DNA from 4 places in the Paenibacillus sp. FSL R5-0923 genome. Region 2 is predicted to be linked to each of the others. Evidence: riboswitches for the same ligand, from Rfam matches in the RefSeq annotation. Region 2 holds a riboswitch; each other region holds the start of a gene.

Region 1 (3,835 bases), 880 kb from region 2:
TGATTCGGGAGATCAGTGATCGGGATGAATGCGTCAAGCTAATTGATTTCTCGCGTAATTTCGGACATCAGGTAGCGATTACAGCTGGCATGGACTATGCCGAAGGTCAAGCGGTTGTTGTTATTGACGCTGACCTTCAAGATCCACCGGAGGTCATTTTGCAAATGATCGAGAAGTGGAAAGAGGGCTATGACGTTGTGTATGCGAAGCGGCTGAAGCGCCGTGGAGAAACGATGTTCAAAAAGGTAACGGCCAAGATCTTTTATCGATTGCTCAGCAGCATGACAAGTGTAGACATTCCCACGGACACAGGTGATTTTCGTCTTATTGATCGTAAGGTATGTGATGTCTTGCGAGGTCTCAAGGAAAAAAATCGGTATGTCAGAGGTTTAGTGAGCTGGGTCGGCTTCAAGCAGACGATGGTGGAATATGAGCGGGAAGAACGATTTGCAGGAGAAACTAAGTATCCTCTTAAGAAAATGATTCGTTTTGCGCTGGATGGGATCACTTCCTTTTCGCATAAACCACTTAAGATTGCTACGTATGTCGGATTCTTTCTTTCCTTCTCCAGTTTTCTCTATTTATTCTTCGTATTGTTTCAAAGAATCTTTTTCACCTCATGGACGGTTCCAGGTTGGGCTTCCATTGTAGGGGTCAATTTGCTCTTTAACGGTATCGTTCTGATGCTGCTAGGTGTAATCGGTGAGTATATTGGACGGATTTATGACGAGTCTAAGGATAGACCGTTGTATATTGTCAGTGAGACTATAGGATATCGTAACGAAGAAGAAGTGGATCGCCGGAAGGATTACAAAGATGTCAGATAAGAACTTTCGGACTGCTTTCATACAGTTTCTCAAATTTAATGCTGTAGGTTTGGTAAATACCCTCATTGATTTCGTAATCTTCACATTACTGAACTCATTTGGGATGGTATATGCGTTGGCACAGGTGATTTCTTATAGTGCAGGGACAGCGAACAGCTTTATTTTGAATAAAAAAGTAACCTTCAAGGATCGTGATCGTGGCAATAAAGAGGGTTTTGATAAGACGCAGTTGCTGAAGTTTATCGTACTGAATCTGGTAGTACTCGGAATATCGCTGTTGCTAATGCATCTGTTGACTGACAAACTAGGCATTCAAGTGTTGATCTCTAAGGTATTAGTAACGTTTGTGACGGTGATCATTAACTTCTTCGGAAGTCGTAAATGGGTATTCTAAAGTTCAGTAGAACAATCTACGGAGGTGAAAATCATGCGTAAATTCTCGTATGTGCTCATACTGGCGGGGATCCTTATCATGCTCTATCCAAAAGCTAACGAATGGTATAACGACTGGCAGCAGGATAAGCTATTAGAATCGGCTGAACTGAGCACCAGTGAAAGTACTCCACCACCTGATCTGAAGAGCAGATATGCCGAGGTCACTCAGCTACTAGCGGAGGAATCAGCTCTAGATGCACAAGCACAGCCGCAAGAAACAGAAAAGCCGGAACCGGAAATTGAAGTGGGTGGCAAAGTTATCGCATTAATTGAGATCGATAAGATCGATCTGAAGCTGCCTGTATTAGAAGGGGCTACTAAAGCGAATATGAAGCATGCCGCGGCCCATATGAAAGAAACAACTCCAATAGGAGAAATAGGGAACGCCGCAATAGCTGCACATAGAGCTAGAACTACGGGCAGATTGTTTAACAGGCTGAATGAGGTTGTGATTGGGGATACGATTACGGTAAAGACTAGCGATCAGACTTATAATTACGAGGTTTATGATATTTCTGTTGTACTTCCTAGTGATGTGTCTGTTCTAGACGGGAATAACAAAGATAAAATTCTTACTCTAATTACGTGTGACCCACTAGTAGATCCTACACATCGTTTGATTGTTCATGCCAAGCTTTCCTAATCGTTGACGAGAAATAACAAGAGAATTCAAATACAGAGAAATAACTATAAAATAATAGTAAATCTAGCAATTTTGTTCTTGTTTACGAGGATAAATATGGTAGTATAAGACTATAAAAGCTAAACACGATAAACGGCAAACCTATCGAAAGGTAGGGACGCAAAGCTAAAGGGCCTTCCCGTAAGGATGGCAGCCAGTTACCGAATGAAGAGGCTTTTTTTGTTTTTATAAAATATATAAGAATCTTAGATTCATATTTCTACTTGGACTGATTCTGTTAATTTGTCTAGTGAAATTAGAACAGATAGAGCTTATACGATAACGGCAAACCTATCGAAAGGTAGGGACGCAAAGCTAAAGGGCCTTCCCGAAAGGATGGCAGCCAGCTACCGAAAGGGGTTTTATCCGTGAAAAAGGTTTATTTTATGATGGTGGCGCTGTTCGTACTGATTACTGCGGTTCCGGTAAGCACAGCTCAAGCCGCAAGTGTAGATGCAAGCTGGTTGATTACATCGAAAGTGGCTCAAGGTGTTATTGGAATTAACTATGATATTCCGAAAGATAAAAGAATCAAACTCATGATCACTAAAGACAACAGCAGCTATACATATAACTTATATGCTTCTGGACAAGCTGAGGACTTCCCTTTACAACAAGGTAATGGTACTTATAAGGTTTCTGTTCTTGAGAACACAACCGGCAATAAATACAAAGCGTTATATTCCGAAGTAGTAGACGTAACCATGAGTGACTCGAATTCCGTATATTTGGGCTCCGTACAGAATGTGAAATGGAGTTCTTCTGATAAAGCGATCCTTAAGGCCAAAGAGCTTACAAAAGGCAAAACAACAGATGAAGAGAAAGTTAAGGCAATCTATAACTATGTAGTTGCTAATGTACAATACGATTATTCTCTTGCTAATAACGTAACAACAGATTACATTCCGAACATTAACAACACTTTGAATACTAAAAAAGGAATCTGCTATGACTATGCTTCTCTTTTTGCCGCAATGCTGCGTAGTGTAGATGTGCCTGCTAAATTGGTGATGGGGAATACTAGCTACGTTACGCAATACCATGCATGGAATGAAGTGTTGATGGATGGGAAATGGGTTACTATTGATACAACGGTAGATGCATCGTCAGCGAAGAGTAAGAAGAATACGGATTTTATTAAGGCTTCAAGTAAGTATACTGCAGCAAAATACTATTAATTTGCATCGCTAGATTCATAACTCTATTAAATAAACAACCAGCTTAATTATTAAGCTAGTTGTTTATTTTTCTATTAGGGGTTGCTTTTCTATGAATAGATAGGTTATTATAGTTAAGCGTTGTTAGACAGCGTACAGGCAATGTTTGAGAGAGTTATATAAACGGCTTTCGAAAAATAAAGCTTGCATTACTGAGAACAACATGATATATTATAAGAGTTGCTGCTGAGACATTAAACGGCGCCAACGAGAACTTGATCTTTGAAAACTGAACAACGAGTGAGTAGGAAATCACGAAAGTGAAATCCAAAATTAGAGAATTAATTTTCTCGTCAGATGTTTCAAAATGAGCATATCGCTCTTTTCAATACTAATTGGAGAGTTTGATCCTGGCTCAGGACGAACGCTGGCGGCGTGCCTAATACATGCAAGTCGAGCGGAGTTATTTTGAAAGCTTGCTTTCAAAATGACTTAGCGGCGGACGGGTGAGTAACACGTAGGCAACCTGCCCCTTAGACTGGGATAACTACCGGAAACGGTAGCTAATACCGGATAATTTCTTTTTTCTCCTGAAGAAAGAATGAAAGACGGAGCAATCTGTCACTGAGGGATGGGCCTGCGGCGCATTAGCTAGTTGGTGGGGTAACGGCCCACCAAGGCGACGATGCGTAGCCGACCTGAGAGGGTGAACGGCCACACTGGGACTGAGACAC
Region 2 (3,835 bases):
AGGTTTTCCTGCGCATGCTTTTTCATATCTCCACGTTGTTCCGCCTCAATGATGGTGCCTTCGGTTTGAACTTCACCATTCACTAGCTTCTTAGCTAAATCCAAAGAATCTTTCAGGATTGGATAGAGCGGATGTACTTTTGCCGCTTCTTCTAATTCGTTGATTGATTCGACGCTATTATAAGCAGGAACAACCGCACTCATCGTGCCATCTGTGAAAATACCATTTACAGCTTCGCTTACTTTATCCTCTGTATAAAATCTAAATTCAGCCGCAAAAGGTCTGTTGATATTGGCCTTTGTGAACTTGAATTTCAATCTTTTAAACTTCGTAGGTTCGAATTTAAACTCCAGAAAGTCATTCGTACTAGTCGCGGTTCCGCTAGATACGAGCTGGAAGGTCTCTCCCTTACTTGTTTCTGATGCATAAATTTCAAAAGCCTCTGGGAAGCCTTTGCGGTTATCTCTAGCCAGGAAAGCCACTCTATCTAGTATTTTCGCTTGCGCTAACTCAAACACAACTTCATTCGTGAAGCTGTCATCATTGTTTTTGTTCGTTTCCCAGTGTGTATTCGGCTGGTCATCGAGCATGTATTCCGGTTTCGTACCTGGATAGCTCCCACCGTTCACCGTTACTTTTGATACATTAGAGTTGGGCATTCTATAAGCTTCGCTATAGGCATTTTCGTATGCTGTACCATAGCCTTTTAGCTTCGAAACCTTAGCCGCTGTTGCCTCTATTTGATGATTCTCCAGAAGTACTTTTGCATTCTCTATATCTGCTTGAAACTGCGCGTACAGTGGATGTGTCTGTACTTCTTGTTCTAAAGCCGTTAATTTCTCCACCGTATTAAATGCTGTGCTAACTTGACTCAAGGTATCATCTGTAAATAAATTTTTCATTTTAGCGGATACGGTATCTTCTTTGTAAAAAGAAAACTCAGCTGCACTCGCCCAATCTTGGTTAGCTTTTTTGAAGACAAATTTAAGTCTCTTGAAGGCTGTGGGTGCAAACTGGATCTCTACTACGTCACCTGCTCCGCCTTTATATTCTCCAGAGGATACTAGCGTATAATCGCCTGCATCCGTAGTTGAGCCATAAATATCAAATTCCTGAGCAAACCCCTTCCCCTTTGCACTGGATTGTCTTGCAGCGTATACGATTCTATTTAATTCAGTGGACTCATTGAAAACAAAGACAACCTCATTCGTAAACGTTGAACTGTTCGGTTTGCCCGTTTCCCAATGCGTACTCATATCGCCATCCATAGCCTTAGCTATAGGTGAACCTGAGTAGTTGCCACCGTTATTGGTAATGGATTTAATATTCGCAGGATTCATTCTAAAAACATCATTATAAGCGCTTAGGATAGCCTTGCCGTACAGATCAAACGGAATAACTGACGCATTGCTGAATAGGTCAGCCTTGCTTTGTACTACAGTGTTCACTACACTTACCTTGCTTACATCACTTGCTAAAACATAACCTGCCTCACTCGAAAAACTAGCTAACATGGCTGCCGATGTAGCGATCGCAATCATTTTTTTCATCTTTTCTACCCCCCAGATGTAATATGAATCTCTTCCGTGTCTAAAAATAGGCACAAAAAAAACTACCCCAAAAGAGTAGCTTGATTGCGTATAAAGTCGCATAAAAACTAAGACTTAATTTTTATTAAACTTTAACAAAAAGCGTAATACACTCTTTGGCAGCTGGCTGACAATAGTTATGATAACCTTAGTCCCTATAGCTTTGCGTCCCTACATTTCCATAGGTTTGCCTATGAAGTTTCGAATACATTACAAAGAGTAACATAACGCTACATCTGATCGCATGATTAATTGGTATGAAATCCGAATAGGTAATTGCAATTACTTTTTCTATCGTGATAGATATTCTTTATCGACTATCCCGGAAGAGAGAGGAACCTTTAGGACTGGAGGTCTACTTAACTCCCCGCACCAAACAAACGCCGGAACCAATTCCACACATCGCCCGTGATGGGAATTAACCCGAAGCCATGCTCGCCAACTGCGATTAGACCATATGCCCATTGGCCAATAGCTACTGCTCCCCCAGCAATCCGTCCTATGGCTACCGCCCCAAATGCCGTATCACCTATGGCGACAGCTCCCAACGCTTTTTCGGCTATCGCGATCGCGCCTACAGCCACTCCTGCAATGGCAATCGCTCCAGCTGCGAAGCCAAGCCAGCTAATTGCTATCGCTCCAAGGGCTAACCACATTCCTAGTGATATTGCACCCACGGATAGAACCCCTACGCTTATCGCACCTATGGAAATCAAGCCTACAGCTACATCTCCAATAGCAATTAATCCAACAGCTGTCTTCACTTGTGGCTTGCTTCCGTGACCATACCCCTGACCTGAGTATCGACCCAAATTGCTGCGAATACTTACCACCGGAAATGATGGAGACGGCCATTGATAATCAATTTCTCGTCCACCTAACCCTCTAGAATCCGCCCAGTGTGTGATGTACTTATGCCATTTCATATCCATCCCGTCCCCCTTCTCAATTACCTTAATTATACAACCCCGGGGGTTGGCTGTACTCAGACTCTGACCTGAAATTCATCTCATCCTCTAGACGGAGTTATACTCATTAGGATCACTGTTTGGGAATCGGATCAGGCTTTCCAAATAAATATCCCTGAAACAACTGATCACCACTCTGCTTAAGCCATTCAAAGTCCTCTCTAAACTCCACACCTTCTGCTAAAGGAACGGATTGGATTTCTAAAGCTTTTTCTAAAAATTGTTTAGCTATTTCCTGTTTGTTCAGATCGCTGGACACACCCTGAACATATTTCATATCCAGCTTCATGTAATGGGGTTTAAGCTCCAATAACATCTCGATCGTGCTGAAGCCCTCGCCAACATCATCTAAAGCGTATTCAAATCCCCGATCCTTGTAATATGTCAAAATAGCTTTCAAATGAGCGAGATCATCCACTTTCTCCGTCTCAACAACTTCAAAGACAAAAAGAGAGGGATCGACGCCTAATTGATTGGCCAGTTCAACGGTTGATCTTAAGCAGAACTCTGGCGCGTAGATCGACGTTGGGATAAAATTAATAAACGTTTTTTTATTTAAGGGTGCAGCATATTTTACAGCAGTCATTCTACATAACCGGTCTAAAGCATATAAACGCCCACGATTCCGTGCCGCCGCAAAAACCTCATTAGGATAGATAAGGGACCCATCTTCTTTTTTAAATCTGGATAGGAGCTCGTATGCAAAAATCTCTTCCCGTACGTTCACAATCGGTTGGAAGTGACAAGTAACTAAGCCCTTAGTTATAACCTCATCAATCCACTCCATATCAAGCACAGTGGGTAATTCGGATAGAGGTCTCCATGTTTGGTCATCTATACGGAATTCAAACTGCTCCGACTCCATATGGTCATTACAGAAATCTAGAAAATCCCGCACCCCAGCCTCCTTAATCGTAATCACATTTTCTTCTACCTTATGTATCGTATTACTTCTACTCAAGTGATGAATAACCTCCGGTAAAATCCTTAGATTAAGCTCACCATGAGCCTTGATTTCAAAATTCAGCTCTCTTACTACACAATGATTACATGCCACATTCATAACCCCTTTAATAATCAATTCTCTGAAAAAGATCCCGGAACTGCTCTTCTCAATCGAAATCCGTATACTCTAGTAAATACGTCGGGTCTAACACGGTGATCTGCTGATGTTGAATATCAATAATCTTTTGCTCTTGCAGATCTTTAAGCACAAGGGTAGCCGTCTCCCTGAGCGTTCCGATCATATCCGCGAACTGCTGATGGGTCAGTCGAAGA
Region 3 (3,835 bases), 4.4 Mb from region 2:
TCTGATGCAGATACTTTCTTGAAGTCCCCTAATGAAATATGCAGATAATCCAGCCTTTTATCAGCTAATTTATCAATGAGATAAAAGGTATCGGTGATTTTAATTCCAGGCTCTTCATATTCTTCTGGAGAAAAACGATACCCGACAATAAAATCCTTAATCTTTGAATTGTCAACGACAGCAATAACTGCATCCACTAATTGGTTAATGAAATTAAATCTTTTCTCTAAGCTTCCGCCCCATTGATCTTCACGACGGTTGGAGTGTGGAGAGAAGAATTGTTGGATTAAATATGTGTTTGCTCCATGAATTTCTACCCCGTCAAATCCAGCTTGAATAGCACGTTGAGTCGCTTTTTTAAAATCCTCGATCACACCGAAAATTTCATCTTCTGTTAATGCTCTTGGAATTTCTGCATTCGGACGTTCGGCAGCAATGGCGCTGGAGGAAACGGGTTGTACGCCACGCAATATTTTTGAATCTGTCATTCTTCCTGCATGGAATAGCTGTAAAATAGCTTTTGTTCCATTTCGTTTAATAGTAGATGCTAATCGGCTAAGGCTAGGAATAAATTCATCGGAGGAAACACTAAGTTCACCTTCCCATCCTTTTCCACCCTCTTGTACATTTGCTGCCGCAGTGATGACCGCACCTACTTCGCCCGTTCTTAGCGAATAGTATTTCAATTCATCTTGTGTTACTACACCGTCATAAAAGCTCATTCGTGTGGTCATTGGAGCCATAACCACTCGGTTTTTTAATGTCAGCCCTCTGCGAAAAGTTAATGCTGTGTCTAGTGCTATCATCTTTTTCCCAACTTTCATTAAATTATATTTAGATAAATTATTATATACATGCGCATACATATAAATTACAGCAATGATTTATTCTTGTCAACTAATAAAGAACTGCTGTTGAATACAACAAAAAGCGCTGTTCCGCTGAACAGCGCTTTTCGCTCGTTATGAATCGTCCTTATTATTCTAGTTCGGCCGGTTTTACAATGGCTGCACCTTTATTATTTTTGGAATATTTAGCTTCGATTTTCGTGGTGTATGTATCTTTGGCTCCATCACTTACCAGTACATAACTCAGATCGACTGTCAGCTTTTCCGTTTGCCAGGTCTTAGTATTGACGAATAATTTCCAAGTTACGCTTTTAGGTTGAACAGTCTCACCATCCCAGAGGTTCTCCTGGTCATAGAGTTTGATTATTCCCTTAGCTGCTGTCGGATCGGTTACCGTGAACTGCAGGACGGTCTGAGCACCGGCAGTGCTGACTTTCATAGATTTTTTATAATTTTTTACCGAATCAAGCATGGAAACAGGATCGTATTGACCTTTAGAATAAAAAGAATCCCACTCCATCTTCTCCAGTCCAATCCAATACTGCGCATCAGGATCGATTGGCTCACCGTCATCGTCGTAACCTTCATCTTCAGATTCATCGATCAGTTCACTTCCGTCTACAAGATAGTAAAACTCCTTGTCATTGGCATATAGACTGTACGATGTTTCTAAAAGACTACTATCAACGGTGCCAGCTGCAGCAAAATTCGGCAGTCGATTAATATCCAGCTTCAGTGTGTTAGTGTTGCTGATACGTACCCCACCGCTCTGAATATCCTGTTTTTTGATCACATCTAAGTGAAAATTCTTTATTGCTTTAGAGGCCGCCGTTACTTTGCTAATCATTTGATCCGCGGTTACTGCTGTTGTGGTAGCTGCTGACACTACTCCTGGATTAGACATCCATCCGATCGTTCCGGACAGCAATAAAGCACCTACTGCCAAACTAGTGCCTATTGTTTTGAAAAAACTTTTCATGTACTTCCCCTTTCAGCCCCTTGCGATAATGTAACGCCGTATAGATCGAAATAATAAAAGAGCTCAAAATAGACTACATATTCTTAGAGCTATCCTTTATGCTTCATAAGACATCCCTATGGCGGCCTGGCGATCATTTCCTTCTGTAGAAAGGCTTTAGACCCATGGCTTTGTGTCATCATCTTTCGATGATTTTACCTTTAACGCGGACATTCAATTAGTTTTAATTAGCTTACGGACGCATGTCCCACCGCTAATTTTATCATGGTTATAATTACCTGTAAACGACTTATCTTCCATTCAAATTCGCTATGATGCTCAGAAGAAATACTTCACTCAAAATGAAAAATGAACGATTACATACGCTTATAAGTCTTATTAATGAGAACAGCAAAGACAGGGGGTGCAGCAAAATGTGTGACCGAGAAATTTTCGAGCTCTATAAAGAACAAGTATATTATTTTTGTTACTACTTAATGAAAAATCAGGCAGATGCAGAGGATATTTGCCAAGAGGTATTTGTAAAGGTTATCTTAGCGGATAAGTCTAAGGTAAGAAACTTGAAATCTTGGATTTTACGAATTGCTTCGAATGAGTGCCACAGTGTGATTAAAAGGCGTAAGACGGGGTGGATGAAAGAAGTACGTAATTATTTACTATCCAGGTCTGAGGAATCAAACCCTGTAGAAAAACGGTTGGATCGACAGGAAACTAAAAAAGAATTACAAGGGTTATACAGTCAGCTTCCCGACAAAATCAGAATGGTAGTAGTCCTTCGTTTTATAAACGAATTGACTGTACCCGAGATCTCTAAAGTTATGAGCATACCCGAAGGAACTGTAAAATCCAGACTGAACAAGGGACTTAAAATACTAAATAGAATGGGTGGAACTCAACTAAAGGAGCTGAGTAGTAATGAATCTGTATATTGAAAAAGATAGACATATTCCCCGACCGGATTATGATTTGATGTGGACTACCATTGAACAAGAAGCATATAAACGTCAAAGAAATCTGCATGCCTCCCAGAATACTCCTAGGCCTAATAAAAAGGTTGTTCCTATCAGCATCGTCTTCTCTTGCCTCTTACTTGTCGCCATTCCTGTATTCGCTAGTATGACGATTAATTGGGATAAAATTGGTGGGCGAAGTGTGAGCAATGCATTAAATAACGGCATCGGTCAACAGTATAATCTTCAAGCTTCCAGTTCAGGAGTAACAATGAATTTGAACGGTGTTGTAACTGACGGAGAAAAAATGAAAATGCTGTTATCACTTGATACTAAATCTGATCTATCCCAATATACTGGATTTGCTACAGAGGAAAACACCATGACTAGTGAATCCGGTGCCAAGGCAAAGGTATACGGTTATTTAGAATACGATCCTGAAAGCCAGAAACTCATTGGAGTATATGAGACACCTGATACATTAAAGGATGATAAAAAGGACTACAAGTTTGAAGCACGGAATCTCATTTTTTACCGTAATCAGAATATTCCCTTACAATCTAATCATCAAGCAGGGGATACAATCGATACTGGAGTTAAGCAATATCCAAGCATTCAAATCGAATCCGTTCGACATGTTTCCAATCAAACCATTATCCGTTACAAAGTCGCTGCATCACCATCTGACTTAGGACGGGGTAACCCACATTTGGTAGTTAGTACTGCAGGTCAAGAGAATGAGGCAATTCCAACCATCATGCCTAACGAAGGATCGGATTTATTTATTGAACAGGTTTTCAATATAACTGAATCAGATTGGAAGGAAGCTAGTCTTCATTTTAGTTACATTGAAGAAGCGAAACGTATTTCAGGTACATGGAAGTTCGATTTTAAAGCAGATGGACAAAAAGCAAGTGAGGCGATTTACACTAAGAAACTGTATAACAGTCCTGAATTTCAAGAAAAGACCGGTATAACCTTAGATCAGCTAGTGGTTACCCCTTTGGATATCCAAATTCTAATAGATGAAAATGATTCGCTTAAAAAAGGAATTGTCC
Region 4 (3,835 bases), 580 kb from region 2:
CCCTCAACAAGTTAAAGGTGGCGAATAATATGCGGATTAAAAAAATGATCAACAATACATTATCGAGCATCATGCTTGTGATATTCATTCTGCTGGTGGTAGCCGTAGTTTTATCAAAGGCCTCCGGCGGTGAACCTGCCTTCTTCGGATACCAGATCAAATCGGTACTCTCAGGTTCGATGGAACCAGGGATTCAAACCGGATCGATTGTCGCTTTAAAACCCGGAGGAGATATGAATCGCTTCAAAAAAGGCGATGTGATCACCTTTAGAAATGAAGAAAACCTGCTCATTACTCACCGTGTTGTAGAAGCAACAATGAATAACGCTACCGGTGAAGCCATGTATCGCACGAAAGGTGATAACAATGATGCACCTGATATGAACCCTACCAGTTCCACGAATGTTGTAGCTGAGTATACCGGGGTCACCGTACCTTATGTAGGTTACGCTATGAATTTCGCAGTTTCCAAAGCTGGAAGTGTTGTGCTCATGATCGTACCAGGCTTGATGCTCCTGCTCTATGCCCTGTATTCATCATGGAAGGCTGTAGCTGCACTCGAAAAGAAAAATGCTGCTATACTTCCCACCTCTCCACCTCCAACTGAAATACAGTAATCCGTTGATTGTCCGCTTCCGCTTACGAACCGGAAGTTACAATATATAACTTTTATAAAAAAACCACAAAAACCGAGGAGGAATTTTAATTATGGGTATCAAAAAAACATTGGGTCTTGGCGTAGCATCTGCAGCACTGGGTTTATCATTGATTGGTGGAGGAACTTTCGCTTACTTTAGCGACACTGCACAAAGCACCGCTACATTCGCAGCAGGTACACTGGATTTGAACTCTGATCCTTCTGTTATCGTTGATTTGAAGGATCTGAAGCCAGGCGATACGATCAAAAGAGACTTCAAACTAAAAAATGACGGTACACTTGATATCGGTTCGATCCTCCTCAAAACAGCTACCTCTATTAATGATGTAGGTGGTAACAACGGCGCTAACGATTTGGCAAAATCCATCAAAGTTAAATTCCTGGTGAATAAAGATAAAAGCGGCATCTTACCTGGTAGTGAAGAGAAAGTAGTTTGGGAAACTACCCTAGCCGATTTGAAGACTCAGACACCGGATCTCGTAAAAAATACTGGACTTGATGCAATCTGGGGTACTAGCGAAGCATCTGGAATTAAGGCCGGCACAAATGATAGCTTCACCGTTCAATTCGAATTTGTTGATAACGGCCAAGAGCAAAACTACTTCCAAAAAGATTCATTAACTCTGACTTGGGATTTCGTAGGTAAGCAAACTGCTGGATCCGCTAAATAATCTAATAAGTCTTCCATTCGAAGAGCAGCAGATTCTTATTCCGGAAAGCGGATAAGTAGATGCTGCTCTTCTCTTTACAATAAACTTTGTCGAATTTATTGATATTTGTTATACTAATAACAAAAATTACGGAGGGGCGTCAGTATAGTGCCACAAAATATGGGCCAACGTATCCAGCATCTCCGCCTAGAAAAGGGATTGTCCCTATCTGAGCTTGCGGACAGAGCGGATGTTGCTAAGTCGTATCTTAGCAATGTGGAGAGAAACATCCAATCCAATCCTTCAATTCAGTTTATCGAAAAGATCGCCGATGCGCTTCAGGTATCCATCCACGCTTTGCTCTATGGAGAACCTAATGATGCTGAGGAGTCACCTTTAGATTCGGAATGGTTCCGATTGGTGCAGGAAGCTATGGCCTCAGGCATAAGCAAACGCGAATTCAAGGAGTTTCTGGACTACCAGAAATGGCGCCTTGATCAGAAGGATTAATATTCCACCTGACCTGATAAGATCCTCTTCTACTCATACTATTAAACATAAGCGCCTTCGCCCTCCTAACATGGACCGCAAAGGCGTTTGAATTCTAGCAGAATATAAGGACCAAGTCTGAAACTTATAGATTCTTATATAAAGAAAAAGAGCACAGCGAGTTATCGCTGTGCTCTTTTGATATCTAATGCTCTGAATGTATTACTGCACGGCTTGCACAGTCTTCTCATGAAAGAAGCGACGAATTTCATCTGCCTTTATGCCAGCCTTCTTAGCTGCTAATAATAAATGTACCCACTCAACGTCTAGATCAATGAACTGCTGTTCTCTGTTGCTTCCCTGGTTGGACTTGTCCAAAAAATCTCCTCCTAAGATTTTACGTCCCCAGGCAATCCGGCTGTCATAGTATTTCTACCTTAGACCCGCGACTTTGTGCCCCTGCCTTTCGGCAGGTTTACCTTTTACTGGACCCTTTACACGAAAGGATCTACTTTGAAATATATGAAAATCGCTAACTGCAATAACATTATACTATACTAAAGTGGAAAAGTGTGTCGATTTCTGATTAGTTTTTCCATTAAAAAACAAAAAATAGAAGCGATTTTGTGCGATATCTTGTCCTATTAACACGATACTCGTCCCATTCATAAAATTAATTAAGCCAATATAATGATACTTCCTTCCCTATTAGTTAAAAATAAGGATATTAGAATCATTTTAGTGGGCCTTAGGAATGGGTAATGAGGAGAAACAGCGTTCTTTTCATTAGAACAAGCTAACCCATACCATTTTGCGAACGTATTGGACGAAAGAATGAATTGATTACACGTGTGGAAAGTAGCACAATAAGATGAGAAATGAAACCGCAATCATCACAGCTCCAGTAAGCGTTGACACAAAATGTCACGTATGGAGTTCATCCGTTAAGGAGGATGTATTCATGGCAGCCAAAGAGCCCTATAACGAATCCATTTGGAGTAAGTATTACGGACCCAATTTAGGCTACATTCAAGAAAGATATGAACAGTTTGTGAAAGATCCTTCCACCGTAGAGAATAATTATCGCGAGCTTTTTACAAATTCGGGTCCCCCACCCCTAACACCGGATAGCGAACCGGCTCCACAGCCTCGCATTTCGGGAGACACCGAATGGCTTAGAAAGGCAGTAAGAGCTTCCAAGCTAATCGCTAATATTCGTATATATGGCCATATGGCCGCTGATATTGATCCGCTTGAGCGCGATCACAATCCCATGGCTAAATATCTTGAACTCGAAACCTATGAGCTGACTCGTGAGGATCTGCTCGCACTACCTGCCACGCTCATTTGGGAGAATGCGCCGAATGATGTGCATACCGGATGGGATGCAGTTCAGCGTATGCGTCAGGCTTACACCAAGACAATCGCCTATGAATTCGGGCATGTGCATGAAGAACAAGAACTGAAATGGTTGAACAGACAGGCAGAATCCACAAGCTCACCAGCGCCTTTAAATAATGCAGAACGTAAAGAGCTGCTAAACCGCCTGATCCAAGTAGAGCAATTCGAAACCTTCCTCCACAAAACCTTTGTGGGTCAGAAGCGGTTCAGCTTGGAAGGCAATGACGCTCTCGTACCGATGCTGGATGAAATCGTACGCGCTGCTGCGCATGACGGCGCAGAGCATATTCTGATGGGCATGGCGCATCGTGGTCGCCTCAACGTTCTTGCACATATTTTGGGCAAACCTTATGACATTATATTTTCAGAGTTTCATCATTCTCCGAACAAGGAGCTTTTCCCTTCCGAAGGCTCTACAGGCATTAACTATGGCTGGACGGGTGATGTGAAATACCATCTGGGTGCAGATCGCGCTGTCCGTGAAGGAGAAACCGTACGCACAAGAATAACACTAGCGAATAACCCAAGTCACTTGGAATTCGTCAATCCTGTCGTGGAAGGCTTCACTCGTGCTGCTCAAGAAGATCGGAGCACAGCCGGATTGCCGAAGATTGATACCAGTAAAGCTATGGCGGTA

Evidence for each region. Region 2 has a riboswitch for cyclic di-GMP ahead of MKX35_RS04170 (NPCBM/NEW2 domain-containing protein). Riboswitches for the same ligand answer to the same signal wherever they lie in the genome.
Region 1: linked by a shared signal. The riboswitch ahead of MKX35_RS00215 (transglutaminase-like domain-containing protein) and the one ahead of MKX35_RS04170 (NPCBM/NEW2 domain-containing protein) in region 2 are both predicted to bind cyclic di-GMP.
Region 3: linked by a shared signal. The riboswitch ahead of MKX35_RS24040 (DUF6612 family protein) and the one ahead of MKX35_RS04170 (NPCBM/NEW2 domain-containing protein) in region 2 are both predicted to bind cyclic di-GMP.
Region 4: linked by a shared signal. The riboswitch ahead of MKX35_RS01550 (anti-repressor SinI family protein) and the one ahead of MKX35_RS04170 (NPCBM/NEW2 domain-containing protein) in region 2 are both predicted to bind cyclic di-GMP.

The regions. Positions count from the first base shown of each region.
Region 1 covers NZ_JBBPAT010000001.1:45,652-49,486, reverse strand. The annotation lists gene MKX35_RS00230 (glycosyltransferase family 2 protein) at 1-827, shown strand, start outside; gene MKX35_RS00225 (GtrA family protein) at 817-1,221, shown strand; gene MKX35_RS00220 (class D sortase) at 1,255-1,905, shown strand; cyclic di-GMP riboswitch class I at 2,030-2,110, shown strand; cyclic di-GMP riboswitch class I at 2,219-2,299, shown strand; gene MKX35_RS00215 (transglutaminase-like domain-containing protein) at 2,313-3,122, shown strand; rRNA gene MKX35_RS00210 (16S ribosomal RNA) at 3,494-3,835, shown strand, end outside.
Region 2 covers NZ_JBBPAT010000001.1:925,435-929,269, reverse strand. The annotation lists gene MKX35_RS04170 (NPCBM/NEW2 domain-containing protein) at 1-1,550, opposite strand, end outside; cyclic di-GMP riboswitch class I at 1,705-1,791, opposite strand; gene MKX35_RS04165 (hypothetical protein) at 1,949-2,521, opposite strand; gene MKX35_RS04160 (EAL domain-containing protein) at 2,631-3,518, opposite strand; gene MKX35_RS04155 (Crp/Fnr family transcriptional regulator) at 3,670-3,835, opposite strand, start outside.
Region 3 covers NZ_JBBPAT010000001.1:5,343,198-5,347,032, forward strand. The annotation lists gene MKX35_RS24035 (NADH-dependent flavin oxidoreductase) at 1-866, opposite strand, end outside; gene MKX35_RS24040 (DUF6612 family protein) at 979-1,827, opposite strand; cyclic di-GMP riboswitch class I at 1,945-2,036, opposite strand; gene MKX35_RS24045 (RNA polymerase sigma factor) at 2,241-2,759, shown strand; gene MKX35_RS24050 (DUF4179 domain-containing protein) at 2,743-3,835, shown strand, end outside.
Region 4 covers NZ_JBBPAT010000001.1:340,879-344,713, forward strand. The annotation lists gene MKX35_RS01530 (hypothetical protein) at 1-28, shown strand, start outside; gene sipW (signal peptidase I SipW) at 30-617, shown strand; gene MKX35_RS01540 (TasA family protein) at 709-1,329, shown strand; gene MKX35_RS01545 (helix-turn-helix domain-containing protein) at 1,489-1,818, shown strand; gene MKX35_RS01550 (anti-repressor SinI family protein) at 2,020-2,175, opposite strand; cyclic di-GMP riboswitch class I at 2,203-2,287, opposite strand; gene MKX35_RS01555 (2-oxoglutarate dehydrogenase E1 component) at 2,759-3,835, shown strand, end outside.